4 regions of the Bacillus paramycoides genome follow, and region 1 is predicted to be linked to each of the others. Evidence: riboswitches for the same ligand, from Rfam matches in the RefSeq annotation. Region 1 holds a riboswitch; each other region holds the start of a gene.
What was found. Region 1 has a riboswitch for S-adenosylmethionine ahead of AAG068_RS02135 (cyclase family protein). Riboswitches for the same ligand answer to the same signal wherever they lie in the genome.
Positions count from the first base shown of each region.

Region 1 (8,371 bases):
CCTATTTGTTTAGCTCGATTTGAATATGAGGGGAAAAATGAATTGAATATAAATATGTTAGCTTTATCTATGGAGTGCTAATCTTGTGCAAAATTACAAAAATATGTACGAGCCATCTTTTCATATATTCAATTTATTTTTTTGAGGGAGAACTGCTTAACTAATATATTAAAGGGGTTTTGTTGGTGGAGCAGTTTCAGAATTCGTTATCGATTACATTACTTGGTAGTGCTGGTGGAGCAGCAAAAGCAGTTTTAGCAATTTTAAATCAAGCGATAGTAAATGAGAAAGACCCGATTTATGAAACGATAAAGAATGTGACATTTCATTTAGTTGATATAAAACAAAAAGATAGGACTTATTATGATGAGTTGTTTCCAAATTTGAAAGAGCAATTGTTTTTATCCGAAATAGACCTCCAAGATGTAGTGACATTTGAACAGCATTTAAAACAAAGTGGTACGAGCGTTGTTATTGATGTTTCAGGGGCAGATACAATTAGAGTATTAAGCTGTTGTAATGAACTTGGAATTTGTTATATTAATTCAGCTTTGGAAAATGAGGCGGTAGATCAGGACGATAGTTTAATCGGTTTTCAGCTTACGGAAAGATATACGCGGTTTGAGAAGGAAAAAGAGAAATTTACAAATACAAAAGCAATTATAGGCTCAGGTATGAATCCAGGTGTTGTTCAATGGATGGTTGTTGAACTTATGAAGGAACGTCCAAATGAAAAGCCAAAAGCATGTTATATAGTAGAACATGATACGTCATTTTTACATGATGCAGCACTTATAAAGCCTCATACACTTTATGCTTCATGGGCAGTAGAGCGATTTTTAGATGAAGCGATATGGAGTTATCCGATGTATATGAGTCATCATCGTCCTCTTTATTTTTATGAAGATGTATATGCTTCAGAGTATAAAGTAAAGTTAGGGGAGAAAGAGTTCTATGGTTGTTTAATGCCACATGAGGAAGTTTTAATTTTAGGGAAAAACTTTAACATGGAAGTTGGGTTTCTTTACCGAATTAATGAGTATACAACAAATATAATTAGGCAAAATTTAGATAAGGTAGAAGATTTATGGAACTGGAATCGTAAAGTATTTAATCCAGCCGAAGAAGAGATTGCTGGCGAGGATCTAGTCGGTGTATTACTCGTTTATGAAAATAGCGAGACATATATGTATAACGTAATGAATAGCAGTCAAGTTTTTCATAAATATAAAACGAATGCAACTTACTTCCAAGTAGGATGCGGAATTTATGCTGGCTTGTGTAGTTTGCTGTTCGATAACTTTAAACAAGGTGCTTATTATGTAGAGGAATTATTATTAAATACAGAAAGTAAGTATGGAGAATATTTGAATTTATATATGAATGATTTTGTAGTTGGTGGAAATGACTTTACGGATGGATTGCTGCATGATCGGGTAAGGTGGATATAAGTTGTGATGAAAAGGAAGGGGAAATCTCCTTCCTTTTAGCGTTATAAGGTTACATATTGCCCCGAAAGCAAGTTCATGTTTATCCCGCTATTTGCCGGGCAGTAAGACCGCCACTTCAAAATTCAGCGGAAGCGAAGAAGTTAGATGGAGGAACTGCCCGTAAAAGCCCGATTGGTGAGGGCTAATAATCAGTGGGGGATGGACAAAAACCCCCCTGATTAAAGTTTCACTTTATATGAACAACTTTAAATGCTAGATATATGAGGAAAGAGGAGCTTTAAAAGGATTTACACAAATACAAAAAGAAAGAAGTCCTGCCGATAAGATATTATGTTATAAGAAAGTGAAAGAAATAACGGGAATTATGAATGATGTAATATACGGGAACTCCTTTTATATGTTGTACAGCTTGTGGAAAGTTATGCAGCACAATATAGAGTGAAATTTCAATTGCAAGTAGATGGGAGTAGGAACGAAAGTGGAAATTTCTTTACCGACAGTATAATGTGCTAGAAGAAAATATTTTTCAGAAAAGTGTTCTTGTTGTGTAAATATAAACATTTTATAAAATGTTTCAAGAAGGGTTTTTTTTATAAAATACTTCGTTTATAATGGAGGAAAATATCGACATGAGATTTGTTATTCATGTAACGGTTCGGTAGTGTTAGAAAAAGAAGGGGTGCACGCGCATCCTTTTTTCTATGCAGATATTATGAAAGAGGTGGTATGATGGAATTAACATTAAATTCGACTGTATGCTTACACACGATTCAATTTCGAAAAGAGCAAAAGAATTATATTGTAAAAGATACAATTACAGGAGAAAAATATGAAATGCCGCCACTTTGGATTGATGCATTGGCAATGATGCGTGACGGTTTTTTATTAGGGGAAATTGAGGAGAAATTAAAAGAAGAGTATCCCGACGAAGAAATAAATATGTTAGCATTTACGAGGCAACTGTTAGAGCTAGAGCTTGTCGGAATGGTAGATGGGGAAGAAATAGCTTGTACAAAGAAGAAAGAGAAAGATTATTTAGCTTGGTTACGTCCTCGTGTTGAGCAATTCTTTCTTAGTTTAAATAAAAAAAATAGAAGCAAAGGTCAATGATGATCTTTGCTTTTTTGTATAGTTTGTTTAAAAAATTACAGCGAATGCTCTTGCGAAAGCACCGTCGCTATTTTTAATTTTTAAAGGTGCTGCTGAGAAAAAGAAACGTTTCGTGTGAATGGCATCTAAGTTTGTTAAGTTTTCGATTAAATAAATATTATTCCCAAGTAGTATGTGATGAATTGGCGATGTTTCTGTCGTTACCTCATCAGGAGAGATGAAATCTAAACCGACAGATTTTACTTTTAATTGAACGAGTTCTTCAGCTAATTCTTCAGAAAGATAAAAAGCTTCTTTCTCATATGCTTCTGTATTCCATTTAGTAGATAGATTGGAATGGAAAATGACAATATCACCTTCTTTTATGTCAGCGTTGTGTAATACTTCTTTAGGTAGTTTTCGTTCTTGTACATGAGTTACATCGATAAGAACAGCTTCACCTACAAATTGATCTAGGGGCAATTGATCAATAGTCGTTGCGCCTGAAATGAAATGAGCAGGAGCATCACAATGCGTACCAACATGAACGACAGAATGAAAATCTGTAACTTGATAGCCTGTCTCTTCAACACTTGTAATGGCTTCTAAATTGATTTTTGGTGTTCCAGGAAATTGAGACATATTGTTTTCAAATGTTTGCGATAGGTCAATTACTTTCACTTTAAATACCCCCAATATATGTTTTGAAATATAAAAAACTCACCTTTCATAGTCAAGAAAGATGAGTTTTGCACACAATAGTTACGTTTTATCTTTCAAAATGCAATGCATTTTGCAGGAATTAGCACCTATTCAGTTTGTATAAACTGAGGTTGCTGGGCTTCAAAGGGCCGGTCCCTCTGCCTCTCTTGATAAAGGTATATTCAATTTAAAGTTCGGAATTTTCGTGATAACAAAATTGTAATTCATTTCCTTTTTCTGCGCAACACAAAATAGGTATTCACCTAAATAAAGTTGCTCGCATATTGTAGCTTATGTAAATAGAATGCTGCGAAGGAGTGAGTGCAGTGACAGGGAATGTATTGAATTATTATGCTGGTGGAAATACAGCTAGAGGATTTCATAATTTATACGAAGAGAATTTAAAAGGACTAAACAGATTATTTATTTTAAAGGGTGGACCTGGAACGGGAAAATCTTCTTTAATTAAGGCAATAGGTCGTGAATGGGTTGAAAAGGGATATGATATTGAATTTTTACACTGTTCTTCTGATAATAAATCGGTTGATGGTGTCATTATCCCGAAGTTAAAAGTAGGAATTGTTGATGGAACATCACCGCATGTTATTGAGCCGAAAATGCCAGGAGTTGTCGAGGAGTATATCAATTTAGGTGTTGCTTGGGATTCAGATAAATTAAGAAAGCAGAAGGTGGAAATTGAAAGATTTGTTTCAGAAGCAAGCAAAGCTTTTCAAGCTGCTTACGCTCGTTTTAACGAGGCATTAGTTATACATGATGAGTGGGAGAAAATATATATTGATAATATTAATTTTGATAAAGCAAATGAACTAACAGATCAGCTCATTCAGAAATTATTTACAGATAAAGTTGGGAAACAATCGCTTGTGAAACATCGCTTTTTAGGGGCAGCTACACCGAAAGGTGCAGTTGATTTTGTTCCTAATTTAACAGAGGGATTATCACATCGTTATTTTATAAAAGGACGCCCTGGCTCTGGAAAATCAACAATGCTCAAAAAATTAGCTAAGGCAGCAGAAGAAAAAGGATTTGAAGTTGAAGTATATCATTGTGGATTTGATCCAAAGAGTCTTGATATGGTGATCGTAAGAGAATTAGGATTTGCAATTTTTGATAGCACTGCGCCACATGAGTATTTTCCGAGCCGCGAAGGTGATGAAATTATAGATATGTATGCCTTGATCGTGACACCAGGGACAGATGAAAAATATGCGACAGAAATTCGTGATGTGTCGATTCAATATAAAGCAAAAATGAATGAAGCGATGTCTTTCTTAGCAAAGGCAAAATCAGTTCGTGATAAATTGGAACGAATTTATATTGCTGCTATGGATTTTTCAAAAGTAGATGTATATAAAGAGGAGATTCAAAAAGAGTTTGAACGAATTGCGGTTAGTGTAACAGAAAAGAACAAGTAAAAATAAGAGGTTTTGACAAGCTGTCGGGAATTTTCTGACAGCTATTTTAGTATGGAGTAAACTTAGTAGTATATTTGTCGAATTTCCAAGGAAATAATCAAAAAATGGAGAGGGTATGAAATGAGAGAAAAAATTAAGTTAGAGTTAGACAGAATTGAAAAAGAGAATGATGTGAAAATTTTATTTGCAGTAGAATCAGGGAGTCGTGCTTGGGGATTTCCATCGAAAGACAGTGATTATGATGTTAGATTCGTTTATATACATCCGGTAGAATGGTATTTATCAATTCATGATAAACGAGATGTAATTGAATACCCGATTAGTGATGATTTAGATATAAGCGGATGGGATATTAAAAAGGCATTACAGCTATTCGCAAAGTCAAATCCAGCTTTACTCGAGTGGATTCGATCACCAATTTTTTATTCGAAAAGCTCTAATTTTCCAGAACAACTTCAACAAATGAGTGAAAAGGATTTTGACCCAAAAGCAACGATATATCATTACTTACATATGGCATCAAAAAATTATCGGGAATTTTTGCAAGGTGAGAATGTAAAGTTGAAAAAGTACTTCTACGTATTACGTCCTATTTTAGCTTGTAAGTGGCTAGAGGAGAAAGAGACTTTACCACCTGTAGAATTCGATCGATTGATTACAGAATTATCATTAGAACGTAGCGTATTAGATGAAATTGAACAATTGTTAATAAAGAAAAAGGCAGGTACTGAGCTAGATATTGGATTAAAAATTGAGGTGTTGAATCAATTTTTAGAAGAGCAAATTCATTACTATCAGCAATATGTAAAAGGAATTGAAAAGGGATCAGGAATTGATATAGAGAGTTTAAATACGTTGTTTCGAGATATGTTGTTTGCAGTATATGAAACAGAACACAAGTAAGATTGTGCTCTGTTTTATTTTGTAGGAATAAAGAAAACAGATATTGCTGCAAGGAGACCGGCAAATGAGAATAAGTAAAAATTCCATGCTAAGTCGTATTGCATTGTCATAATAATACCGACAAGAATAGGACCAGCAATTGCACCAACTCGGCCAAGTCCAAGTCCCCATCCTAAGGAAGTAGCCCGGATATGGGATGGGAAGTATTGTGTTACATATGCATTTAATATCTGAGTAATGCCAACTGATCCAATTCCAGCAAGACCAATTAAAAGATAGATGATTGTAACAGATGGTTTAATTGTTAATAGTCCAATACATATTGCTGCCATAAGATAGGAGATGCTAATAACAATTTTAGCTCCTATACGATCGGCGATTGCTCCAGCAAATAATGCACCGATAGCGGCAGTAATATTTAACATAAGTAGAAATGATAAACTAGATCCAAGAGGGTATCCTGCTTGGCGCATCATCTGCGGTAACCAAGTATTTAAACCATATATTAAAAACATTCCCATTATATAAGTGATCCAAAAAAGCAGCGTTGCTTTTCTGTATTCTTTTGAGAATAAAGTAAGGAATCCATTTTTTTTTCGTATATTAGGTGGGGGTTGATGAGTTTCATCGTTTTTATGGAATTCAATTTGAAAACGATGAAGGATTTTGTCTACTTCTTCCTGGCGATTACGTGATAATAAAAATTGAATGGACTCAGGTAAATAACGAATAATGAAAGGAATGAGGAGCAGTGGAATCATTCCGATGCCAAACATAGTTCTCCATCCGAAATCTTCTAACATAAACATAGACAAAATAGCGCCTAATACGATCCCTAAAGGATAGCCAGTAAACATAAGAGCATAAATAAAAGATTGTCGCTTTTTTGGTGAATATTCAACGGTAAGTGCTGAAGCTGTTGGAATAACACCACCTAATCCGATTCCTCCGATAAACCGAGATAAACCAAATAATTCGGGAGAAGGTGCAAGTGCAGCTAGACCCATTGTGATAGAAAAAAGTGCTAAACAGCATATAAGCGTCCATTTTCGTCCAATTAGATCTGTAATGGTTCCAACTAGAATAGCCCCAATAAACATACCAAATAAAGCATAGCTAGCAATTGTACCAGCGTGTGCCGGTGAAAGTGCCCAGCTTTTGTCTTCTAGGAGCTTTGGCAGAACGGCACCGTAAATACCTAAATCATATCCATCAGCTAGAATGGCTAACCAACAAATAAAAACAACAAGTTTTGTAATAGAGCTCGAAAAGATAGTTTCTGTAGATTCTAGATGAGGTGGAGCTGAAGGTTGCATAATATTCCCCCCTTTTAATTTGTAGATGAATATATTATTTTATTTGATGTTAATATTTTCCTTCCTGTACCGTAATTTAGCTGAAAAGGTTTTATAACAAATAAAGAAGTTCAACAGAAAACCTGTTGAACTTCTTTATTTGTTTACTCATTATCAACTCGTTTTAACGGTTGATCTGCCGGACCTTCAATAACATCTCCCTCAATTGAAAAGCGTGAACCGTGGCAAGGACAGTCCCAAGTACAATCACCATTATTCCATTCAACTTCGCAGCCGAGATGTGTACAAGTTGTATCGACAATATGTAATTTTCCATCTTTGTCCTTATAAGCACCTGCTCGTTTCCCGTTAACATGTACGACAGATCCTTCACCAACTTCGAGATCTTCTGGTTTACGTAATGCAGTTTCAATCTTTCCTTCAATTAAATGTTTCGCAACATCAAGGTTTTGGGAGAGGAACGTTTTTATATCTGGATTTGCATGGAAGCGTGAAGGTGCATACAGTTCTTTATATGGACTGTGTACTTTTAGAATGGAATCCTTCAGTAAATGAGCGGCAGCAGTTCCAGTTGTCATTCCCCATTTACGATATCCAGTTGCAACAAATATATTTGGATTGCTCTCGTTAATATGTCCAATATAAGGGAGCTTATCTAGCGTGATTAAATCTTGTGCTGACCATCTATAAGGAACTTCATCTATTCCAAACGTTGCTTCCGCAAAAGAATAAAGTGCTTCGTAATGAAGCATCGTGTTTATTCCTTGTCCTGTTTTATGACTTTCTCCGCCAATTAAAATTAATTTTTCCCCATTGTTTGTTGTGTAGCGTAAGGAGCGTTTTGGATCATCAATACTTAAATACATGCCACCTGGATAATCTGTTTTTGCTTTAATAGCAAGAGCATAAGAGCGTTCTGCGTACATTCGCGTAAAGAAAAAGCTATTCGCATCATAAAAAGGAAAATGTGAACAAGAGACAACATATTCACAAGTGATGCGATGTCCGCCCTTTGTAATGACTTGTGGATAATCACCCTTTTCTACATCAATAGCTGTAGTTTGTTCATAAACTTTTCCGCCCATCTCCACAAACTTTTCTAAAAGTGTTTTCAAATAAAGAAGGGGATGGAATTGTGCTTGATTTTTCATGACAAGTGCAGATTGTACTGGAATTGGAATCGATAGAGATTGAACATAGTCACAAGGTATATTTAATTTTTGATAGGCTTCATATTCTTTCGATAAATTTCTTAATCCATTATCAGTAGTTGTATATAAATATGAATCTTCATTTGAAAAATTACAGTCGATTTTATATGTTTGCACAGTTTCATTAATAAATTGTAGAGCATGATTATTTGCTTCATAGTAAAGCCCGGCTTTTTCCAAACCGAAATGATTTATTAATTCATCATAAATTAAATCATGTTGAGCTGTTACCTTTGCTGTTGTATGCCCTGTTGTTCCGTTTA
Region 1 covers NZ_CP152427.1:396,163-404,533, forward strand. The annotation lists gene AAG068_RS02115 (S-adenosylmethionine decarboxylase related protein) at 186-1,451, shown strand; gene AAG068_RS02120 (hypothetical protein) at 1,508-1,636, shown strand; partial or broken gene AAG068_RS02125 (ATP-binding protein) at 1,726-1,919, shown strand; gene AAG068_RS02130 (hypothetical protein) at 2,181-2,561, shown strand; gene AAG068_RS02135 (cyclase family protein) at 2,589-3,221, opposite strand; SAM riboswitch class I at 3,307-3,419, opposite strand; gene AAG068_RS02140 (PRK06851 family protein) at 3,569-4,678, shown strand; gene AAG068_RS02145 (nucleotidyltransferase domain-containing protein) at 4,799-5,581, shown strand; gene AAG068_RS02150 (MFS transporter) at 5,596-6,897, opposite strand; gene AAG068_RS02155 (FAD-dependent oxidoreductase) at 7,041-8,371, opposite strand, start outside.

Region 2 (8,371 bases), 1.1 Mb from region 1:
AATATCCAGTCCATCCATTAAAAGACCACTCTTTCCCGTCTGGTCATACAACAGCCGTTTTCTCTGTCCTTATTCCATTTATTTGCTATAATCCAAGTTTATTTGTTTTTTTATTACCGTTAGCATTATGCGTCGGTATTTCGCGCATTTATTTAGGGCTTCACTATCCATCTGATGTATTTGTCGGTATGTGCCTCGGCACTTGCTCTGGCATCATCTCTTTTTATCAAGTCATCCCACTTTTCACATAAAGGAGTGATATGATGAGAGTCGCCATTTTTACCGATACTTTTACACCACAAGTGAACGGGGTTGCGAAAACATTAGAACGATTAACACGTTACTTTCAGAAAGAAAAGATCGCCTATTCTGTTTTCGCCCCTCAACATACAGCTGAAGATAATTTCGTGGCCAATGTGAACAAGATGAGAAGTATCCCGTTAACAATATTATATCCAGAATGTCGCTTTTCTTTTCCTACTCCGCGCATCAAACGAGAACTTCTTTCCTTTAAGCCTGACATTATTCACATTGCTACACCTTTCAACATGGGACTTTGTGGATTGTATTATGCAAAAAAGTTAAACATCCCAGTTGTCGGTTCTTATCATACTGATTTCGATGCTTATTTACGCTATTACAAAATCGAATTTCTCTCTCATATGCTTTGGAACTATTTAAAATGGTTTCATAGTCATATGCAAAAAAATTTCGTTCCTTCCTTTGAAACGTTACACCAACTAAAAAATAAAGGCTTTCAAGCCCTTTCCATATGGGGACGTGGTGTAGATTGCACACTCTTTCATCCATCTTACAATACAGACCTATTCCGAAAAAAATATAATATTACAGCCAAGTATGTCCTTTCCTATGTTGGACGGATTGCCCCTGAAAAAGATATTGATACGTTGCAACACCTTATCGTGAAAACAGCGCATACTCGAAATGACATTCATTGGCTCATCGCAGGAGACGGTCCTCTAGCAACAAATTTACGTGAAGCTGTTCCGAAAGCAAATGTCACTTTTACTGGATATTTACAAGGTAAGGATTTAGCTGAAGCATATGCTTGTTCTAACATCATGATATTTCCATCTGCTACTGAAACGTTCGGAAATGTCGTACTCGAATCACTTGCATGCGGTACACCTGTCATCGGTGCAAATAGTGGTGGGGTTAAAAATATTATTACAGATGGAAAAACAGGAATTCTTTGCCCGCCCAAACATGCGGATTCATTTCTATCATCCATCCATTCTTTATTGCGAAATGAAGAGCAACTTATACAAATGGGCATAGCGGCTTCTTCTTATGCTAAAACAAAAAGCTGGGATGAAATTTTTCGTGGCTTACTTGACCAATATGAAGAAGTCCTTCAGCACACCGCATCAGAATTACTCGCTTAAACAGAAGAACTCCCTTCAACTAGACGAAGGGAGTTTATTACACAGTTATAAATTTTAGTTTCATAAATGATACATAAGGCTAAACATTGTTTTATTTCTATATTCATTATATCAAAAATAAACATAACTAAACATACTTGTAATAAAAACCCATAAAAATTAATATATGGTTATACAGTATTTTAACTGTATAGTGATTTTAAGAAATTCCCCTTAAAATCAACTTACTCACATACCTTTATACAGTAATTGTTCCCCAATTTCTGTATACCAAAAAACCTTTCATTCATTTGAAAGGTCTTTTTGAGCCTGCACATATTCTTCTTTCGTATTCACATTTATAAACCAATCCGCATTCGCTTGTACATCTTCACCAGCAATATATTTCACATTACATTGTGATAAAAGCTGGCCCATACTTCTTTTTTCTTCCTGAAGCAAAGTATAAATTCTTTCTTTCACACGGTTATGGTACGCTGCAAGTAACGGTTGTTTTCTTCCATTAATAATAGGTACAACCGCATCATATTCATTGCTCGTTTGCTCTAGCAAAATGGTAAACCATTCTTGTGAAACATTTGGCGCATCGCAAGGCATAATAGCATACCAATCTGCTTCTATATATTCCATTCCTGATACAATTCCAGCAAGTGGGCCATTTCCTTTATAATGCGGAATATCTTCTATAACAGGAACTTGTACGAGTTGCTCTACTCGCTCTTTTAGATCAGAATGACTAATGACCACAACTTCTTGCAACATAGTTGTCATCACTTTCAAAATATGCTCTATAAAAGTACTACCTTGCCAGCTCGCTAACGCTTTCGGCTCACCGAATCGACTCGACATACCGCCCGCTAATACAATTCCAGCATACTTACTCATTGGCGATGCAGCTCAAATGTAATATGACCTAATTCCGGTAAAATTAATTTATTCATCGCAAGACGAACCGCTCCGCTAGACCCTGGCATGGAAAAGACAACTTTGCGCCCAATTGTACCGCCAATTGCTCTACTTAACATCGCGCTGCTTCCGATATCCTCCAAATAACTAATCATGCGGAACAACTCACCAAACCCGACAATTTCTTTATCTAATAACGCTGATACCGCTTCAATCGTCACATCACGTTTCGTAATACCAGTACCGCCATTTGTTAACACGACATCAACATCTTCCCGATGATAACCAGCTAACACCGCTTGCTGAATACTTTCTTTATCATCTTTTACAATTTCATAAGAGGTCACTGTATGCCCTGCTTCTTTTAATAATTCATGTAATAGTTGTCCACTCTTGTCCGTCTCTTCTGTACGTGTATCGGAGATTGTTACGATTTTGCAACGCACTTCTTTCGGTGCTTGTTTTTTATGTTCGATTACGCTCATTTTATATCTTCCCTTTCCTAAAGTCTTTTCTTCATTTTATCATACCTACCTTTACACAATTATGTATGAAGCCGTTAATACACCATGATACAATATAAGTATATACAACCACAAAAAGGAAAATATATTTTCTTATACTCCTAGACTACACATCATTAGCTATTCTTTAAATTCTCTTATATTTTCCACATAGTAGATTTCATTTTAAATTACAAAATAATTTGGAGGTTCACTCACTATGGAACTTTATAAAAAACTAACAACAACATTCATCCTCTTATTCGTCGCTTCCATTACTGTCGGCTTTTCTCTAAAAGGTGCAATTCCATACGCTACATTCGTAAGCATTATATTCGCAACACTATTTTTACTAAGCAGTGCCTTTTGCGCAGGCAAAGTACGTCAAATGAAAGGATAATTACATATGTTCAAGAGGAAACCAATCCTTTGTAAATCATGCGGGAAAGAAATACAAACATATGAAAAAGCGTGGATTCATATGCCATTTCCGGCAAGTGGTATGACAAATATGAAAAAGTACATTGAGCTAGATGGAGAAGTTTATTGTGGTTCGTGCATCCAAGTCGTAAATAAAACGTAATAAAAAAAGCTTTGCGCCGTGAGCGCAAAGCTTTTTTTCATATATTATAGACCAGCTTGCTCTTTTAAAGCTGCAGCTTTGTCTGTACGTTCCCATGTTAGATCTACATCAGTACGTCCGAAGTGGCCGTAAGCTGCTGTTTGTTTGTAAATTGGGCGACGTAAGTCTAGCATTTTAATAATACCAGCTGGGCGAAGATCGAAGTTGTTACGAACTAGTTCTACTAGTACGTCTTCAGATACTTTACCAGTGCTGAATGTATCAACTGAAATTGATACTGGTTGCGCTACACCAATTGCGTATGCAAGTTGTACTTCTGCTTTCTCAGCAAGACCAGCTGCTACGATGTTTTTCGCAACATAACGAGCTGCATATGCTGCAGAACGGTCAACTTTCGTTGCATCTTTACCAGAGAATGCACCGCCACCGTGGCGAGCGTATCCACCGTAAGTATCAACGATGATTTTACGTCCTGTTAAACCAGCATCACCTTGTGGTCCACCAATTACGAAGCGACCAGTTGGGTTAATGAAGAATTTCGTTTCTCCATCGATTAATTCTGCTGGTACTACAGCTTTAATTACGTGCTCTTTTAAGTCGCGATCGATTTCTTCCCATGTAACATCTGGGTGATGTTGTGTAGAAATTACGATAGTATCAACACGTACTGGTTTACCATTTTCATCATACTCAACTGTAACTTGCGTTTTTCCATCTGGACGTAGGTATGATAATGTATCATTTTTACGTACTTCAGTTAAACGGCGAGCTAATTTGTGAGCAAGCGAGATTGGAAGTGGCATTAACTCTTGTGTTTCATTACATGCGAAACCAAACATTAAACCTTGGTCTCCTGCACCAATTGCCTCAATCTCAGCGTCAGTCATTTGACCTTCGCGTGCTTCTAGCGCTTGGTCAACACCCATAGCGATGTCAGCAGATTGCTCATCGATAGATGTTAAAACTGCACAAGTTTCTGCATCGAATCCGTATTTTGCGCGTGTGTAACCAATACCTTGAATTGTTTCACGAACGATTTTTGGAATGTCTACGTAAGTAGAAGTCGTAATTTCCCCCGCTACCAATACTAAACCAGTTGTTACAGTTGTTTCACAAGCTACACGTGCATTTGCGTCCTTTGATAAGATCGCATCTAAAATTGAATCAGAAATTTGGTCACAAATTTTATCTGGATGTCCTTCAGTTACAGACTCAGATGTGAACAGATGACGTTTTTTTGTCATGTGGTAAACCTCCCTACAGTAATTGTATATATTGTACGGAACTCATCCTTAATTTGCCACAGATTGCGACATACATTTATTCTCCCACACAAGCATACAGAAAAACCTTTCCTACTTTATATAGAGGAAAGGTTTAATTTGCTACTTGCATACTGCTTTTTGCCCTTCGCTCTTATCGTTCGAGACCTGTAGCCTCGCACAGGTTTTAGCACCTATTCACCTGTATTTACCACTACAAGTGAGGTTGCTGGGCTTCATCGGGCCTGTCCCTCCGCCAGCTCGGGATAAGAGAGTATCCGTCCCAACCTATACTAAAGAAATGCTATTCATTTGTCAATTAATATTCACATTTTCCTGAAAGTTTTTCTCAATACGCCTAAAATGAAATATTAATAAGGAAATAATGTATTCACACAAACAAAAAGAAATAAATAGTATACATTATTTATATAATTGTGTTATACTCTTGTTGGGGATTACGAGAAATATTTCATTAAATGAAAAGGATGGTATATAAATATGAGTACTGTGAATGTCCAAATTGGTTTACACGAATTATTGAACGGAAGCAATGCACAGATTCAACTAAGTGTTCCGCAATTAGTGGAAAAAGTATTAATGCGAAATGAAGGGAAATTAACTTCTACTGGTGCCGTTTCTGCTTCAACAGGAAAATATACAGGACGTTCTCCTAAAGATAAATTTATTGTGAAAGAAGCATCGGTTGCTGACAAAATTGCTTGGGGAGCAGTGAATCAACCGATTTCTGAAGAACATTTTAATAAATTATATACAAAAGTTTTAGAATACTTAAAAGAGAAAGAAGAGTTATTCGTCTTCAAAGGATTTGCAGGCGCTGACCGCAATTATCGCCTACCAATTCAAGTTATTAATGAATATGCATGGCACAATCTATTTGTACATCAATTATTCATTCGTCCAACTGAAGAAGAATTAACAACTCATGAATCAGAGTTCACAATTGTTTCTGCGCCGAACTTCAAGGCTGATCCAGCTGTTGACGGTACAAACTCTGAAGCATTCATTATGGTTTCATTCGAAAAACGTATCGTACTAATTGGTGGTACAGAATACGCTGGAGAAATGAAGAAATCAATCTTCTCTATTATGAACTTCTTATTACCTGAACAAGATATTCTTTCTATGCATTGCTCTGCAAACGTAGGTGAAGAAGGCGACGTAGCACTATTCTTCGGTTTATCTGGAACAGGTAAAACAACATTATCTGCTGATCCAAACCGTAAATTAATCGGTGATGATGAGCATGGTTGGTCTGATAACGGTGTATTCAATATTGAAGGCGGTTGCTATGCAAAATGTGTAAACCTTTCTCACGAGAAAGAACCACAAATTTTCGATGCAATCAAATTTGGATCTGTTTTAGAAAACGTTATCATTAATAACCAAACGCGTATCGCAGACTACAACGATACTACTTTAACAGAAAATACTCGTGCTGCATACCCTATGCATGCGATCGACAATATCGTACTGCCAAGTGTTGCTGGACACCCAAATACAATCATTTTCTTAACTGCTGATGCATCTGGCGTATTGCCTCCAATCAGTAAGTTATCAAAAGAACAAGCTATGTACCATTTCTTAAGTGGTTACACTAGTAAACTAGCAGGAACAGAGCGCGGCGTTACATCTCCGCAAGCAACATTCTCAACTTGCTTCGGTTCACCATTCTTACCACTTGAAGCATCTCGCTATGCTGAAATGCTTGGTGAAAAAATCGAGAAGCACGATGCGAAAGTATTCTTAGTAAACACTGGCTGGACTGGTGGCGAATACGGCGTTGGTAAACGTATGAACTTAGGTTACACTCGTGCAATGATTCAAGCAGCATTAAGCGGTGAACTTGCAAAAACTGAAACAGCTAAACATGATATCTTCGGTCTTGAAGTTCCACTTCACGTACCAGGTGTACCTGACGAAGTGTTAATGCCTGAACAAACTTGGGCTGATAAAGCTGCTTACAAAGCAAAAGCAATCGAGCTTGCGAACGAGTTCAAAGCGAACTTCAAAAAGTTCGACAGCGTTTCTGAAGATATTATTAACTTAGGCGGTCCAATCGCTTAAGTACAAACTTTCTGTTGGAATACCCCTTACTCATATGAATAAGTGTCGTGTAACCGCAAAGTTTCGCGTACTCACCGACAAAACCCAATGCGGCTTAACGGTTTATACACACTTACATAAAAAAGAAGCTTACGTTTTATACGTAAGCTTCTTTCTATATCTTCTCTCTTCATCTATGACTTATCTCGATAAATTACAGAAAATTCATTTTATAATCATTCGTTTTCAGTTTTTTTATGATACAATTTACATATACAGGAAAGGGTGAGACCTATGAAAAATTTTTCTCGTACAGGAAAAATTTTATTCAGTTACGGAGCGATCCAACTATTTTGGGGACTTGTAATGCTTAACGTTAATTTATTTCAACATACAAGTGAAACGATAAAATATATTATTCTAATGACCGGAATAATTTGTTGTGTTATATCCAACTTTTTTAAAGAACGTCAAAGTCATACTAATACGTAATTTCATGTTAACTTAATGGAAGCGGAAACCTGCATTTTATGCAAAGTTACACTTCCTGTTATAATATCATCATTTATCCCAGAATAAACCGATTTTCACATAGCCAAATTACGGATTCGAATATATAAATTATATCCCTACTCGCTACATCTCTCTGGTTTCACACCACATGGGGCTAAAAAAGGCCCCGACCGCTTCTATCCGTGGCTGGATCATCTATTCCATCTAAAAAGAAGTCTTTTATCTTTTTATCTTTTTAATTCTTCGTTAATTCTTTCTCATCTTTCATGCTATAGTATCCTAAATTAACAACAATTAAGAAATAACCGCCCATAATCCCTACTGCAAATGCCCACATAACCATATGGTGCTCAATTTCGTACATAATAATAGCACCTAAAATAGCAGCGGCAAAACGGTTAAACATACCGAGCGTCGGTGCTTTAGTTTTCTTTACGATACTATCTCCAAGCTTCTCAATTCGTCTCCCTAAAAGCCAAACACAATACATACTTACGATAAGCCCAATTCCTGCACCTAGAAAATGTGCTGAAAACGGCGTTACCATCCATCCTAGTACAAGAAAACCTAGTAAATAATACGATTGAATTTTAAACGACCTTAATGACATACTAATCATGCTGTACCTCTCTTCGTTAGTTCTGATCTATCCAACAAAATTTTCTTTCAAATCCATATTCCTTAAACCCATTTCACCCAAATTAAAAACAACATAAACAGTATGTTTATGTTGTTTAAATGTTTTTAGAAAATAATATTATACAAGATTTCAAACATCATATTCTCATAATTTGTGACGTTTTTCCAAACTTTTTTCGTCCATTTATGAAAAAAGTGATATCAATCTATGAACATACGGATATGATGTAATAAGCACACAAATAAAGGGGGCGTCTAATGATTTATTTTTTAATGGCTCTCATTCACCTCATTATCCCTGCACTTATTGGACTTTCATTGTATTGGTACACGAAAAATCATAGTATTTTCTACGCTGTCCTCGGTGTTCTTCTTCCAGGTATTATTCTTATCACACTCTTCCGCATCCCATTTTTAAACTTAATTCCACTTATTACTGCTATCTTATTTCTCGTCTTCTTACCAAAAATAAAAAAATAGGAAAGCAGATCA
Region 2 covers NZ_CP152427.1:4,592,784-4,601,154, forward strand. The annotation lists gene AAG068_RS23825 (phosphatase PAP2 family protein) at 1-251, shown strand, start outside; gene AAG068_RS23830 (glycosyltransferase family 4 protein) at 264-1,406, shown strand; gene AAG068_RS23835 (molybdenum cofactor guanylyltransferase) at 1,689-2,291, opposite strand; gene AAG068_RS23840 (MogA/MoaB family molybdenum cofactor biosynthesis protein) at 2,288-2,797, opposite strand; gene AAG068_RS23845 (hypothetical protein) at 3,036-3,215, shown strand; gene AAG068_RS23850 (hypothetical protein) at 3,222-3,398, shown strand; gene metK (methionine adenosyltransferase) at 3,443-4,642, opposite strand; SAM riboswitch class I at 4,812-4,933, opposite strand; gene pckA (phosphoenolpyruvate carboxykinase (ATP)) at 5,162-6,748, shown strand; gene AAG068_RS23865 (hypothetical protein) at 7,022-7,219, shown strand; gene AAG068_RS23870 (ATP synthase subunit I) at 7,476-7,859, opposite strand; gene AAG068_RS23875 (hypothetical protein) at 8,138-8,359, shown strand.
Region 2: another riboswitch for S-adenosylmethionine. It lies ahead of metK (methionine adenosyltransferase); the one in region 1 lies ahead of AAG068_RS02135 (cyclase family protein).

Region 3 (8,371 bases), 910 kb from region 1:
ATATCTTGAATCAGCGGCAGGTATTAAATGGGTAATATCAGAAACTTGGAAAACTATTTTGTTAGATGCCCCTGAAAGTATATTGGTTATTTTAGGCGCAATTGCTTTATATGATTTCACAAAAGAAACATCGAAAAAAGACGCATCAATTTAGATGTGTCTTTTTTCGATGCAGTAATTTTTTTAACATCATGGAATACTCTCACTATTACGGCCAAAATCGTTATTTCCTTTTGTCCCGCTATTTGCCGGGCAGTAAGACCCCCACCTCAAAATTCAGCGTAAGCACAGAAGTTAGGTGGGGGTCGGGCTGCCCGTAAAAGCCCGTTTGGTGAGGGCTGATAATCAGTGGGGGATGAACAAAACCCTCACTGATTAAAGTTTCACTTTATCTGTACACCTTTGTTATTTAAAGTTTTCCAGGTTTTGTGACTACAGGCTGGAATGGTTAAATAAACGTTTGTTTAAGATATATGTTCGGTAGGAAGAAACTGATGCAGCTCAAGGGTTAACAAAGAAAAATAGAGAATTAATCAAACGTTTGTTTAAGGTGTATGTTCGGTAGGAAGAAACCGATGCAATTCAAGGGTTAACAAAGAAAAATGGGAGCTAATCAAACGTTTGTTTAAGGTGTATGTTCGGAGGGTGGATGAGAGAAGAATCAAAAAAAATTATATATTTATTTTTTCTTAACAAATGGCGGAAAAATAAGAAAAATTTGCAGGATTATTAAAAATTATCACGAAATAAGTAAAAGTTTAGCGAATAATCGTTTGAAATAATAAAACGTTTTCTATATGATAAAGGTAAAGGTTAGTAAAAAAGTAGGTGAATTTATGACAGTAACATTTTATTCATATCCAAAGTGTGGCACATGTCAAAAAGCAAAGAAATGGTTTGAGGCAAACGATGTAGCATATGAGATGATTCATATTGTTGAAAATCCACCATCAAAAGAAGATTTACGTAATTTACATGAAAAAAGTGAATTACCATTGAAAAAATTCTTTAATACAAGTGGAATGCGTTACCGTGAACTTGGTCTGAAAGATAAGTTAAAAGATGCAAGTGAAGACGAAATGTACGAGCTTTTAGCATCTGATGGCATGTTGATTAAACGTCCAATTGTAACAGATGGAACGAATGTAACACTTGGTTTTAACGAAGAGCAGTTTGAAAGTGTGTGGAAAAAGTACCAATAAGGTATTTTTACATAATTAATACATTCACTGGAGGTACAGTCATGAGCATTCCAAATAATTTACGTTACTCTGAAGAACACGAATGGGTAAAAACTGAAGGTAATGAAGTTGTTATCGGTATTACTCACTTTGCACAAGGTGAGCTAGGCGATATCGTATTCGTTGAACTTCCTGAAGTAGGTGCAACAATTGAAGCTGACGAGCCATTCGGAAGCGTAGAATCTGTTAAAACAGTTTCTGAGTTATACGCGCCTGTAAGCGGTAAAGTTGTAGCAGTAAACGAAGAATTAAGTGACCAACCAGAACTTGTTAACGAATCTCCATACGAGGGTGCATGGATGGTTAAAGTTGAACTTTCTGATGCAAGCCAAGTTGAGAAGTTATTAACTGCTGAAAAATATGCAGAAATGACAAACCAAGACTAATTATAGTCGACTAAAGGACAGCCTTTGTGCTGTCCTTTTTTATTTTGTGTTACATAATACATTTAAAATCGAGCGAAAATGAATAAGCTATTATGGGAATGAACGTTTTTTGGTAAGGTTTCATGGGCTTGGTAATCTGAACAGTCGGTTCCACTTTTCTTTATTGTCCAGCTCTAGCGGCTAGATTGTTCGGTGGCTTCGCTCCTTCCTGCAAGGCAAAAAGCGCCTTTACGTCAGAAGCTCCATCCCCCTCACAATCTGAACGAGCCGGTTCCGCTTTTCTTTTGCAAAAATAAACAGGAAACAACATGAAAATAACGAATATACTATATACTAAGTTAAAGGTTGTATAGTATATGGTGATCGGGTGATGACATATGATTTATGTGGAAAAAGTCATTATTGTAGAAGGTAAATCAGATAGAAGAAAGATTGAATCTATTATTCGTGAACCGGTGGAAATTGTTTGTACAAATGGTACAATTGGTTTGTCGAAAATGGATGAGCTCATTGATCAGTTTTTTGATAAGGAAGTGTATGTACTTGTGGATGCTGATGATGCTGGAGAAAAGTTAAGGAAACAATTTCGAAAAGAATTTCCGCAAGCAGAGCATATTTATATTGATCGCTCGTACCGAGAAGTGGCAACTGCGCCATCTTCACACTTAGCAAATGTACTATGGGGAGCTGACATTGACGTTTATACAGAATATTTACGGTAAGGAATGATAGAAGTGATTGACTGGACAGGAGCCGAAGCAACAGCCCTAATAGAGACTGAAGAAAAAACAGTGTTATATGTATATACTCCAATGTGTGGAACATGCCAATTAGCAAAAAAAATGTTAACTGTCGTTGAGATGACAATTGAAGACTTGAAAATTGGAATGTTAGATTTAAATTATGCTCCGCATTTAGCGAAAGAGTATGGGATCGAAAGTGTGCCGTGTTTACTTGTTTTTGAAAATGGGACACTCATGAAGAAGATATATGCATTTCATTCGGTTGAATATTTATATACGGAATTAAAGTAGGCGGCAAAGTTTTTGCCGCCTCGACATATTTCTTGGGAAATATGTCGAGATGCAGGGTGGTTACAGTATTTGTCGAGCGAAAGTAACAGGATTGCTCTTTAGTAAGAGGGAATGGTATGTGTAATAGAAAGTGATATGAAGGATGTGATTTAAGGTGAAATTATATTCTTTGCTGCAATCATTTGTAAATTACGCTAATGGTCAATATCATTTAGAGCCGCTTTTAAGACAAGGAGAAAAAACTGTTAATTTCCGCTTTGGAGATGAAAGTTATTCGTTACAAATTTCAAGAGATTATATAGAACTGCTACATGAGGAAATAGGGACGGAGCAAATTGTTTGTGTAGATGAAGAAGATGTAAAACAATTGGTAAACGGCAATGTACGATTGCAAATGTTAATGAACGATGGACGTGTACAATATTCGGGAACATATCGAACGATGCTATTAGTCGAATCGATGTTTCACATATGTAAACCGATGTCAGTAGGGGCTTAAAATTCTGAAGGTTCATTTTTTACGAAAATTTCTGTTGACATGGTGTGTGGATATTGATACAATTCAATTCATAAAATATAGACAATTTCATAAATTACAAATCAGACGAAAATGTAATCTGATTTCTCTTATCAAGAGAGGTGGAGGGACTGTGCCCTGTGAAGCCCGGCAACCGTCAACTTATGTTGAAATGGTGCCAATTCCTGCAAAGCAAATGCTTTGAGAGATGAGAGAGAGGGATAATGCTGTTATATACGCACATAAACCTTTCTGCTTCTCTAAAGCAGAAAGGTTTTTTTATTGTTTGAATGTGGAGGACATTCAAATAATAAAAGTAGTGATACCGGTGGACTACACGCATTAAACATAAAAAATTGCGGAGTCGACCCAAAATCTAGCTTCAGCGGCTAGAACAGTCGGTCGTTTCATCCCTTCCTATGAGGCAAAAAGCGCCTCTACGTCAGGGATTCGGGCGTCCTCTTGTTCTAAACGAGCCGCTTACGCTTTTTATTAAAAAAAGGGGTGATACACCATGATTCTATTAGAGAATGTAAAGAAAATATATAAAGCAAAAAGCGGTGATGTCACTGCTGTAGATAACGCCAATTTAAAAATAGACAAAGGTGAAATCTTTGGTGTTATCGGATATAGTGGCGCTGGGAAAAGTTCTTTAATCAGATTGTTCAATCAGTTGGAGAAACCAACTTCTGGCCAAATTACAATTGCAAATCGTGTGATTTCAGCAATTACAGGAAGTGAACTTCGTAAGGCAAGGCAAGAAATCGGAATGATTTTTCAGCATTTCAACTTACTTTGGTCACGAACTGTACGCGAAAATATCGAGTTCCCGCTTGAAATTGCAGGTGTTGACAAGGCGAAGAGAAGAAAACGCGTGGATGAGTTAATTCATCTTGTTGGATTAGAAGGAAGAGGAGATGCGTATCCATCTCAGCTGAGCGGAGGACAAAAGCAACGTGTTGGTATTGCGAGAGCGTTAGCTAACAATCCGCAAGTACTTTTATGTGATGAAGCAACGTCAGCTCTTGATCCAGAAACGACAGATCAAATTTTAGATTTATTATTAGATATTAATAAGCGTCTCGGTTTAACAATTGTACTCATTACACATGAGATGCACGTGATTCGAAAGATTTGTAATCGAGTGGCGGTAATGGAAAAAGGAAAGATTGTAGAAACGGGTCCAGTACTTGATGTATTCCGTAATCCACAGCAAGATATTACAAAACGATTTGTAAAGCAATTAACAGATTCTGAAGATACAAATGAAACGATTGAAAGTTTAATTGAAAAATATCCAGATGGTAAAGTAGTTCGTTTGCAGTTTATCGGTGAAGCTGTAGAAAGACCAGTACTTCAAAGATTAATGCAACGCAGTGATATAGAAGTTAGCATTTTGCAAGGAAATATCGCACAAACGAATGACGGTTCTTACGGTAGTTTAGTTGTTCATTTAAATGGTGAGGAAACAGCGATTCAGCAAGCAATAGAGGGAATACATCAAGATCAAGTAGAGCTGGAGGTGATTGCACATGGATAAGTTACTCACAAATGTTGATTGGAATCAAATGTTAGAAGCAACTGGTGAAACGTTATATATGACGGCAATCGCTGCTCTTGCCACATTTGTTTTAGGACTAATTTTAGGATTGTTACTCTTTATGACAGCGAAAGATAATTTATGGGAAAACAAGACGGTTAACACAGCGATTGGAGCGTTCGTAAATATATTCCGTTCGATACCGTTTATTATTTTAATCATTTTATTAATCCCATTCACAAAGATCTTGCTTGGAACAATTCTTGGAGCAAGTGCAGCGTTGCCAGCTTTAATTATTGGAGCGGCACCATTTTACGCAAGAATGGTTGAAATTGCACTTCGTGAAATTGATAAAGGTGTAATCGAAGCTTCAAAAGCAATGGGAGCAAAAACAAGCACAATTATTTTGAAAGTGTTAATTCCAGAATCGTTACCGGCATTAGTATCTGGTATTACGGTTACGACAATTGCTTTAGTAGGCTATACAGCAATGGCGGGAGTTGTTGGTGCTGGTGGTCTTGGAACACTTGCATATTTAGAAGGATTCCAACGAGGAAATAACGATGTAACAATCGTTGCGACAATTTGTGTATTACTAGTTGTATTTTTCATTCAGTGGATTGGTGATCGTGTAACGGTTCGAATAGATAAACGATAATAAAAAACGGGAGGATGTTACAAATGAAAAAATTATTACTTACAGCACTTATTTCAACTTCAATTTTTGGGTTAGCTGCTTGTGGCGGGAAAGATAAAGATGAAAAGAAATTAGTTGTGGGGGCTTCTAACGTACCGCACGCTGAAATTTTAGAAAAGGCAAAGCCGTTACTTGAGAAAAAAGGAATTGAATTAGAAGTGAAAAAGTTCCAAGATTACGTGTTGCCAAATAAATCGTTAGCGGATAAGGATCTAGATGCAAACTACTTCCAGCATATTCCGTATTTAGAAAAAGAAATTAAAGATAAAAAATATGATTTTGAAATAGCGGGGAAAATTCATATTGAACCAATTGGTGTATACTCTCAAAAATATAAGAGCTTAAAAGAACTTCCAGACGGGGCGACAATTATTATGAGTAATTCCGTTACTGACCATGGACGTGGTTTAGCAATTTTACAAAAAGAAGGCATTTTAAAAATTAAAGACGGAGTAGATCCAGTTAGTGCAACTCCAAAAGATATTGCAGATAATCCGAAAAACTTAAAGTTCAAAACGGATATTGAGCCTGGTTTGTTACCACAGGTGTATAACAATAAAGAAGGCGACGCTGTTTTAATTAACTCAAACTATGCAATTGATGCGAAATTAAACCCAGAAAAAGATGCAATTGCAATTGAAGGTGATGATTCTCCATATGCAAACGTAGTAGTGGTTCGTAAAGGTGATAAAGATAAAAAGGCGATTAAAGAGCTAGTAGAAGTATTGCATTCAAAAGAAATTCAAGACTTTATTACTAAAGAATATAAAGGTGCTGTACTTCCGATAAGTGAATAAATAGAAGGAAAGGACTGGTAATTTTCCAGTTCTTTTTTCTTTATATAAATAAGAAGAAAGGTGTATCATAGAAAGATGTAAATGAAATACTTATATACATTTGTGAAAAAATTGTTACTTTTTTTCGTCGTTTGCGATATCATTTTATTTGATATAAAATTAGAATGAGAATAAAATGAGAATATGAACGTTTTAGGAATTTTTAAAATGTATATATAGGATTAATGGAGGTATTGAGATGGCTGGTTCTACATTAACGGTTAAAGACTTACACGTATCAATTGATGGCAAAGAAATTTTAAAAGGTGTAAACCTTGAAGTAAAAGGTGGAGAAATCCACGCAATTATGGGACCTAACGGAACAGGTAAATCAACTTTATCTTCTGCAATTATGGGTCACCCAAAGTATGAAGTAACAGAAGGTAGCATCATCATCGACGGTGAAGATGTATTAGAAATGGAAGTAGACGAGCGCGCGCAAGCAGGTCTATTCCTAGCAATGCAATATCCAAGTGAAATTAGCGGAGTAACAAACGCTGACTTCTTACGTTCTGCAATTAACGCACGTCGTGAAGAAGGCGATGAAATTTCTCTTATGAAATTTATCCGTACATTAGATAAAAACATGGAATTCCTAGAAATGGATCCAGAAATGGCACAACGTTACTTAAACGAAGGTTTCTCTGGTGGAGAGAAAAAACGTAACGAAATTCTTCAATTAATGATGATTGAGCCAAAAATCGCAATCTTAGACGAAATCGACTCAGGTCTTGATATCGATGCATTAAAAGTTGTATCTAAAGGTATTAACGAAATGCGCGGTGAAGAGTTCGGTTGCCTAATGATTACGCATTACCAACGTTTATTAAACTACATCACTCCAGACTTCGTTCACGTTATGATGAACGGTCGTATCGTTAAATCTGGTGGCCCTGAGCTTGCACAACGTCTAGAAGCTGAAGGTTACGACTGGATTAAAAAAGAATTAGGTATTGAAGACGAAACAACAGAGCAAGAAGCGTAAGAGAGGAGCATAAACATGACAATCGGTACATTACCTTTCGATCAAGAAACAATCCGTCAACGCGCAAGCGAAGTAAACGAAGCTGCTTGGTTGACTGAGTTCCGCTTACAAGCTCTTGCACAAGCAACTGAACTTCCAATGCCAACGCCTGATAAAACGAAAATTGAAAAATGGGACTTTATCGGAAAAGGCGACGCTGCTAAGCAAGAGCCTGTAAGTTCTTTAACAGAGCTTCCAGAAGCAGTGAAAAACTTAATCGATGAAAACAACAGCGTATTAGTACAACGCACTGGTACAACTGCATTCGTTTCTTTAGCAGACGAAGCAAAAGAAAAAGGTGTTATTTTTACAGACATCGTAACAGCTGCAACTGAGCACGCTGAGCTAGTACAAAAGTACTTAATGAAAGACGGCGTGAAAGTAGACGAGCATCGTCTAACTGCACTTCATGCTGCATTAATCAACGGCGGTGCATTCGTATATGTTCCGAAAAACGTTGTTCTTGAAACCCCACTTCAAGCTGTATTCTTAGTAGACGGCGAAGAAGCTAACGTATATAACCACGTATTATTCGTAGCTGATGCGAACAGTACTGCAACTTATGTGGAAAACTACGTTGCAAATGAAAATGCTAAAGGTATTGCAAATATCGTAGCAGAAGTAATCGTGGAACAAGGCGCACAAGTGAAATTCGGTGCGGTTGATCTATTAGCAAAAGACGTAACAACTTACGTTAACCGCCGCGGCACAGTAGGACGCGACGGCCGCATTGATTGGGCTCTAGGCCTTATGAATGACGGAAACACAATCTCAGAGAACGTTACAAACTTAATGGGCGACGGTTCATATGCTGATACGAAAACAGTAACAATTGGTCGTGGTAACCAAACACAAAACTTTACAACTAAAGTTGTTCACTTCGGTAAACACTCTGAAGGTTGGATTTTAAAACACGGTGTACAAAAAGATAGTGCAACATCTATCTTTAACGGAATTGGTAAGATTGAACACGGTGCATCTAAATCAAATGCACAACAATCTTCTCGCGTTCTTATGTTAGATGAAAAAGCACGCGGTGATGCAAACCCAATTCTTCTAATCGACGAAGATGATGTAATGGCAGGTCACGCAGCTT
Region 3 covers NZ_CP152427.1:4,775,837-4,784,207, reverse strand. The annotation lists gene AAG068_RS25025 (DUF3937 family protein) at 1-154, shown strand, start outside; gene AAG068_RS25020 (arsenate reductase family protein) at 837-1,202, shown strand; gene gcvH (glycine cleavage system protein GcvH) at 1,244-1,627, shown strand; gene AAG068_RS25010 (hypothetical protein) at 1,788-1,937, opposite strand; gene AAG068_RS25005 (toprim domain-containing protein) at 2,005-2,349, shown strand; gene AAG068_RS25000 (thioredoxin family protein) at 2,353-2,661, shown strand; gene AAG068_RS24995 (hypothetical protein) at 2,816-3,160, shown strand; SAM riboswitch class I at 3,286-3,393, shown strand; gene AAG068_RS24990 (methionine ABC transporter ATP-binding protein) at 3,693-4,718, shown strand; gene AAG068_RS24985 (methionine ABC transporter permease) at 4,711-5,376, shown strand; gene metQ (methionine ABC transporter substrate-binding lipoprotein MetQ) at 5,400-6,212, shown strand; gene sufC (Fe-S cluster assembly ATPase SufC) at 6,451-7,236, shown strand; gene sufD (Fe-S cluster assembly protein SufD) at 7,252-8,371, shown strand, end outside.
Region 3: another riboswitch for S-adenosylmethionine. It lies ahead of AAG068_RS24990 (methionine ABC transporter ATP-binding protein); the one in region 1 lies ahead of AAG068_RS02135 (cyclase family protein).

Region 4 (8,371 bases), 2.5 Mb from region 1:
CGTGACAGGATCTGCTTTAGCAAACGCGCCTCTTATTAAAAAAGGATTAACGAAAGCTGCAAGATTACCGAAAACGAATGGACAAGGTATTATTGCCATTTCAATCGTTAGTTTACTAGGGGCATACATAAACTGGGGATTTGGTATTGTTGTATCTGTATTATATGCAAAAGAAGTAGCAAGGCAGTTGGAAGGATTAGATTATAGACTAGCCATTGCCTCTTCCTACTCTGGATTTCTCATTTGGCATGCGGGGCTTTCTGCTTCTATTCCTCTTACGTTAGCAACTGGCGGTGAAACGTTAATTAAAACGACAGCTGGAAGTATTAAAGAAGCGATTCCAATAACAGAAACGTTATTCTCACCATACGCACTTGTACCAGTTATTATTTTTCTTGTTACAATGCCTCTCATTAATAAAGCGATGCATCCAGATGAAAAACATACGATAACTGTAAATCCTAGCGTATTCCATGAAGAAGCTGCCGCTCAAGAAGTAGGAAACAATACGTTCGCTGAAAAAATGGAAAATAGCATCATTATTACACTTTGCGTTGGCTTGTTAGGTCTTATCTATATTTTCAATTACTTTTATACGAAAGGCTTTAACCTTACGCTAGATATCGTGATTTTTATGTTATTAATTGCTGGACTTATTTTCCACCGTACTCCGATTCAATATATTCGCGCTTTTTCAGATTCTACGAAAAGTGCTTCTGGTATTTTACTTCAATTTCCGTTTTATGCAGGAATTATGGGGATGATGATTGGAGCAAATAGTGAAGGACTTTCACTTGGAGGAGCTATTTCGAATTTCTTTATTAGCATTTCAAACGAAACGACTTTCCCGCTCTTTACTTTTTTAAGTGCTGGCATCGTTAATATTTTCGTTCCATCTGGTGGCGGTCAATGGGCCGTGCAAGCACCAATTATGATTCCTGCTGGCGCTGAACTTGGTGTACCTGCAGCAAAAACAGCAATGGCAATTGCGTGGGGCGATGCTTGGACAAATTTAATTCAACCTTTCTGGGCATTACCCGCATTAGCGATAGCTGGTTTAGGTGCTCGTGACATTATGGGATTTTGCGTTGTTAACTTACTATATGCAGGATTTATCATTAGTCTATGTTTCTTATTTATTTAAACGAAAAGCTAGTTTTATACTAGCTTTCTTACATAATAAATTATTTATTTCCCATGCAATTTATCACATTCTCCCACTCTATCTCCGTAAGATGTAATGCCTCAAATGCAAAAAAATCTCCACATACTTGTTCAATTAAATGTGGATTTTTCTTAAGGAAATTCCATTGTAACGCTTTAGGGAGAAAATACGCTTCATACTCTTTACTTCCTCTTACTAACTCATCCACTTCTCTTTCACAAATTCCTCTTATTAAATAATCATTTCTTAATTGAATCTGTATTTGTTGAAACGTTTCACTACATTTCTTCAATTGGATTAAGCAATTAATATATGTACGAAAAAGTTTATTATCATAATTACAACAATTTATAATACGTTTCATTTCATTCATAACGTACGAGCCTTTTCTTCTCTTCATTAAATACAAGGACGGGATCAAATTGTTCTTTATATAAATTAAGTACCGTAACTGAATGATCTGTTTCTTGTAACCCTTTTTGCACATGCTTTAAAATCGCTGCGTTAAAACTTGAAGGACTAGGATGAGCGTATACAATTAATACATTCACTACAAAACAACTCCCTCTATAAGTTAAAGTTTCCCCTTCTTTAACATCTGCTCTACAATTTGCATGTTTTTCGAACTTTGTAATAAACGATTTAATACGGTAAGTAACTCTTCCTTTTCTAAATCTTTCAGTTTCTCTTTCACTGTACTCTCACCAGCACCTTGAATATCATAAACAACTGCCGCCATATGCTTACAATAGTTTTCATATGGACATTCGCAGCTACTTTCTGTAAAGTCTTCAAGATCAATAATCACTTCATAGTTTCCTGCATTTCCAGTAACGAAAGCAAATATTTTCTTGCCTTGTATTTCAACATCATCTACATGTCCTTCTTCATAATATTCATACCCTTGATCCATAATGTACTTAGGAATCCATTTTGTTATATCATGTAATAAGTAAGCGTACATAATAGCACCTCTTCCTTTAATTCCCTTTTGACTTCCACAACCCCTGCATGTTATTCTAATAACTGTCAAATAGCAAGCCTATATGACAAAACGACTGACACCTATTCGGCGAAGGTGTCTCTTTTCATTTGCAGCCGATATGAATTGCCTCTTTCAGGCATATTCAATCTTTGACACTACACACTCAACACCATTCCCTGTATCAGGCTGCTTAAGCAGTCTTTTACTCTACATACTTCAAAAAAAAGAGAGCTTAGCTCCCTTTTCTCGCCTTATAAAATACCCCTTTTTCAGTATAGAGATATTCATCAGCTAATGTGATTTTCCCATCCAGTTTCAGTTCATCTAATAGTCTTGATAAATAAAATTGATGTAACATCTTTTTCGTGAATTTTCCTTCATGATGCGAAACGATATGTTCTTGAATATCTAACAATGATATTGGCTTATCTTGCTCTATCATATATTCATAAACTGTACTACGCAGTTTTACGTATTTTTCGAGTGTCACAGTACTTCGCAACCCCTTTCTTCTTAATATAAATTTTCGTAATCGGTTTTTTTGCAATAAAAAAACCTCTCCGATAAGAAGAAGTTACGTATATATCTTCGTCTTATCTCCCAGAACAAATTTGTTCTGCTGGAATTAGCACCTGCATCGCGGTTGCTGGGTTTCATCGGGCCAGTCCCTCCACCTCTCTGGATAAGAAAATATTCACTTAATTCTTACTATACGTAATTTCATTTTAATTGTCAAACAAATATAACAAATTATATTTTGCTTCTTACTGTTCATACTATACATATATGAACATGCAAGGAGGATTATGAAATGCACGAAAATGCTCGCGGATATGTACAAGATTCTTTTCAATCATTACAAGAAGCAAAACATTGTTTAGAAGCAGCACTACAAACTGTTGAAAAAGACTTTAATCGCGCACGTATTGAACAATCTCTTTATGCGATCGAACAAGCTATTCAACGCTGTGATTACACCGTTCACATTTTAGAACAAGATTGAAAAAACTTCCCATCATAAGGTGGGAAGTTTTTTCAAATGGCATACTTCATAATTATTGCCGTTATGATTAAAAAATATACAGAATTAGCAATTTCTAAAACCCCTACTTTTATAATAGAAATCTTTTTACCGTACAACATAATTGCTCGAATGACACTCGGTATAAAAATAAGGGAGCACCAGGGATTAATAGCAAATACAATGATTGTTAATAGAATATGATAACCCCATGATATAAGGCGATACTTCGGATTATTTTTCTCGCGTATCATCGTTTTCACATAAAACGTACTTCCTAAAAAATATAAAAATGAAATAAGCGCAATAAATAATGCTGTTTTATCTATAAGTTTCATTGAAAAATAATAACTAACTAAACCACCAATACAGAAAACAATAATTGCACTGATGTCATTTAGTAATGCTCTTTCATTTTTTTGACGAGCGTAATACATATTTACTATAAATAATGGGATCATGAATACTACGAATAAAAGAATGCGCCATTCATATAATAGAGAAATCATCCCAAATATAAATGCGATGATAAAATATACAATTGCAGCATGTAAATACTTTTTTTTTCGTCTTTGCTTTATGTACGTAAGAAATGGATACGTAGCTAAATAGATAAAGAACCAAGCTAAAAACAACGGAACATGATACATAGTAGGTTTCCCAAGTATGACACTTAATAGAAATGGTATAACGAGCATAGCCCATGCACCGTGTTGCTTCGGAATAACTAACTTCATTAACTATACACCTCCTCTTCGAAAACATTTCTCACCTACTATTATACAAATAATCTTATATAATAACGGAAGTATATTGGATCAATTTTTTGACAATAAAAAATGCTCCTTACAATATGTAAGAAGCATGAAAGAGGCAAACGAATATGTAAGTCGCGACCCTACCTTATATGAGTATGCTTTTCTATGCCATGTTATGCTTATCTAATATGCCATATTTCTTTTTGAATCTCGTAAGAATCGTAATCCAAGACGTACTAAATAATAGTAAGAAAATAACATTTGAAATCGCATGGCTCAAATCGAAATAAAAACTTGCGATATAATACGAAATAACAGCTTCCCACGTTGCCTCACGTATAAACCCGAGAAGCCCCCATAAGTTCATAATCCAGCCAAATAAAAATCCAACAAACAATCCGTATAGAAGTCTTCCCCATAGCTTTTTCATTAAAAATGTATTACGTAATAATCCAGCTATAAAACCAATCATGCCCCAAGAAAACATTTGCCACGGCGTCCACGGACCTTGTCCTAAAAAAATGTTAGATACGATGGCCGCTGTTGCCCCGATCATAAAACCAGTTTCACTCCCAAACACAATCGCAGAAACGATAATGACAAAAGAAGTCGGCTGTACACTTGGTAAAAGAGAAAATGGTACGCGGCTAACTGCTGCAATTGCTGCTAACACAGCAACGAGAACAATTTCACGTGAAACAAACGCCTTTCTTTCAAAACGAATATAGAACGGTAACATAATAACAACTAATAAAAACAAACTACTTAACATGTAATAACCGTCCATGATAAGTGTCGTAAAGAGTAATGTGCCTATTATTACTGCAAAAATACATATTATGAATGCAACATATCGTTTGGACACGCTTCGTACACATCCTCCCACGTTAATGCATATGGCAACTCTTTTCGAATGAATCGATTAATAGATGTTGTATAAAAGAAGTTACCACTAAAAAATTCTTTCGGTGCATCATTCATAATAACTGCTCCGTCAAATAACATCATACATTGATCAACGTATTTCGCTGCAAACTCAATATCATGCGTTGCCATTACAATTGTTGTACCTTCTTTTTGCAACTTCCTAAATAGCTCTCCTACTCGTTCTTTCTTCCATGGATCTAATCCCTTTGTCGGTTCATCAAGTAATAATAAAGTCGGCTTTGATAATAACGTTGTACATAACGCGAGTAATTGTTGTTCTCCCCCGCTACAATCATGCGGGTGGCGTTCTTTAAGCGAATATAACCAAAATTGTTTTAGCACATCTTCTGCTATTTCTTTTCCTCGTTCTCCGTATAATTCACGTGCACGTTCATACACCTCATCCCACACTGTATCAAATGTAAAATGATAATATGGATGCTGCGATACATACCCAATACTTTTAAATCGTTCTTTCGAATCAATTTTATGTATCACTTTCCCATTCCACTTTACTTTCCCTCTTCTCGCTTTTTGCAATCCAGCTAAAAGCGTTAACAGTGTAGACTTACCTGTACCATTTTTCCCAACGAGAGCTGCCCATTTTCCTTTTTCAATCGATACAGTTAAATCTCGTAAAATAAGTGGACTATTTTTTTCATATTGGAACGAAATATGCTCTGCACTTAAAATAACTTCGTGCTTTTCACTTTGTGCTATTGGCTCATTCACATATGATATCTCTGAAAAATTATTCAGTTTCATTTGCGCTTCTCGCACTGTAAAGGGAATATCTTTTGCATTCCACTCTAAAAACAATCTTGGAATTTGCGGAATAAATGGACGGAATTTTTCTACTTCCCACATGTTCGCGATAACCGTTTTAGGATTTCCATCATACACGATTTGACCATTATTCATACAAATAACGCGCGTAGCAAGTGGGATCACTTCATCTAAACGATGTTCACTTAACACAATCGTAATGCCAAGTTCTTCGTTAATACGTTTTAACAATCCTAAAAACTCTTTCGCAGCAATGGGATCTAACTGCGCCGTCGGTTCATCTAATAATAATAATTTCGGCTGCATAACTAATACCGCAGCTAAATTGACAAGCTGCTTTTGCCCGCCAGATAACGTATGAACAGATTGGTGCAATAAATCTTGAAATCCTAAGAAGCTAATAAGCTCTGCTATTCGTTTTTGAATAATATGTGATGGTAATCCGATATTTTCTAAAGAAAATGCTAATTCTTGAATGACCGTATCCATTACGAGCTGATTTTCTGGATTTTGAAATACCATGCCAATTTCTTGTGCAGATAATAAATCAGGTACTTCCTCTAATAAAACATCATCATAAAAAATTTCTCCTGAGCGTGTACCAATTGGAAGTAATTCCTTTTTAAAATGTTTTAATAAAGTCGTCTTCCCGGATCCTGATCCGCCGGCAAGTGTAATAAACTCTCCTTTTTGAATAGAAAGAGAAATATGCTGTAACGCATATTCGTTTTCATCAGCATATACAAATGATAAATTGTTTATTTCTGCATGCGCCACCATATCCATTCCCTTCCTTCCATTATAATTGGTAGACTAATAAACATCATAAATACACCAAACATCACTCCATCGTATTGCTGAAATAGAATAGATTCGACTTTCGGATATATGATTAACTTTCCTCCGCCATACGTACTACATATAATAGCAATTATAAATAGAATCGTTAAATAACTGAGTGTGTACCAGTCGCGTCTTTCCATTCTATACCGAATATATGTCGTACGCTTCGTTACACCAAACCCACGCGCTTGCATAGAATCAGCTGTTTGCAATGCATCTTCTAACGAACAAATTAATAATACTTGCAGCAACTGCATACCATTTTTCACCCGTTCCACTATGGAACCTGCATCTACTTGTACACCTTTTGTCTTTTGGACGAGTGTTATTTTCTGTAATCGCCTCATAAATAAAGGAACAAACCTCACTGTAATCATCGTTAACAATGCTACTTTCGGTGAAATTCTAGAAAACAAATATAAAAATTTATGACTTGAAATAATATCATTATACGAAGCAAACGTAAACATAATCGCAACTAGTAATAATCCCATTACTACTCCAAACATAATCGCCTCAAGCTTAATGCGGCTATCACCTAACCAAAATAACGTAGTTCGACCTCTATGTGTTAATAACGAATTAAATAAAATGACCATAAAAAAGAAAACAATTGTGCTCGGTAACATCTTTCTTATCTTTTCGCTATTCCCTTGCATCACATTAATTATAACGATTAATAGTATTGCCCCAATTAAAAAAAGAGGATGAAGACACATCATACATAGTATCATCACCCCGATATAATAGAAAAAATTCACAAAAGGATGTAAAGAAGCAAAACTTATTTTCATAGTCCTTTACCGAATGCCTTTCTTATTTTAATACATACACCCACTCAATTGTATCTCCTGGTTTAACTGTTACTACACCTGCACTATGGTTTGGAAACGCACCGTTCACACGATATTTCCATCCACTAGTATCTGTAATATCTTTTTCATATAAATCATTAATACCTTTTACATAAATATCACCTTTAGAGCCCATTGCATCCACATCTAAACCTGTACGTTGCAATACTTTATAAACAGTATCGCCTTCTTGTACATCCATTTTTCTCGCACCTAATAAGTACCCTTTATCACCTTTTACTGAGATCGTGACTTGTTTTGGTTTTGGTATTACTGGATCTGGCACTGGCGGTACTGGATCTGGTACCGGTGTGGGTGGCGTTGGTACAGTTACTTGTTTCTCTTTATTCGGATCAACCTTCTGCTCCTGCTTCGGTGTTTCTTTCGGCTGATTCACAACCTTAGCTTCTTCTTTTACTTCTGGTGCTTTCGGTTGTTGCTGCTGTTGTTTCTCTTCTTGTGCTTTTTGTTGTTCTGGTTGCTTAGTAGCGACAGGCTGTTCCTGAGGTTTTTCTTCTTTCTTTACTTCCGGTTGTGCCTGTGGCTTTTCTTCTTTCGGCTTCTCTTCTACTTTTTGTTCTTGTTTCTCTTTCTGTTCGTCTTGCTTATTTTTCTCTTGTTCAGCTTGTTTTTCCTCCGGCTTTTCTTCCGGTGTCGCTTCATCTTTTTTCTCTTCTTGTTTTGCTACCTCTTCTTGCTTTGGTTCTACTTTCTTCTCAGGCTTTACAGCTGCCTCTTCACATCCGGCAAGTAGCCCAAGTGAAAGCATTAAAGAAATAAACCACTTCATCTTACTCATGTTGTCTCTCACCTTTCATATTAAAAATTAGGAGCAAATAATTGCTCCTAATTTTTGTTAAGCTGCTTTACGTCTCCATAATACATATGCAGAAGCGATACATAATACACCCATACCTACTTCTGTAGCTGCACTATGAGAAGATGCTCCTGTTTTCGGTAGTGTGCTACCGTTTCCGGATTTTTTGCTTTTAACCGGTTCGTTATCGACAACAACTTTTAAATTGTCATCTT
Region 4 covers NZ_CP152427.1:3,192,179-3,200,549, forward strand. The annotation lists gene AAG068_RS16395 (short-chain fatty acid transporter) at 1-1,144, shown strand, start outside; gene AAG068_RS16400 (group-specific protein) at 1,185-1,538, opposite strand; partial or broken gene AAG068_RS16405 (NAD(P)H-dependent oxidoreductase) at 1,549-1,716, opposite strand; gene AAG068_RS16410 (SWIM zinc finger family protein) at 1,740-2,129, opposite strand; gene AAG068_RS16415 (hypothetical protein) at 2,383-2,640, opposite strand; SAM riboswitch class I at 2,741-2,839, opposite strand; gene AAG068_RS16420 (hypothetical protein) at 2,962-3,153, shown strand; gene AAG068_RS16425 (YwiC-like family protein) at 3,186-3,908, opposite strand; gene AAG068_RS16430 (ECF transporter S component) at 4,093-4,794, opposite strand; gene AAG068_RS16435 (ABC transporter ATP-binding protein) at 4,767-6,428, opposite strand; gene AAG068_RS16440 (energy-coupling factor transporter transmembrane component T) at 6,401-7,279, opposite strand; gene AAG068_RS16445 (DUF4430 domain-containing protein) at 7,302-8,138, opposite strand; gene AAG068_RS16450 (DUF4430 domain-containing protein) at 8,196-8,371, opposite strand, start outside.
Region 4: another riboswitch for S-adenosylmethionine. It lies ahead of AAG068_RS16415 (hypothetical protein); the one in region 1 lies ahead of AAG068_RS02135 (cyclase family protein).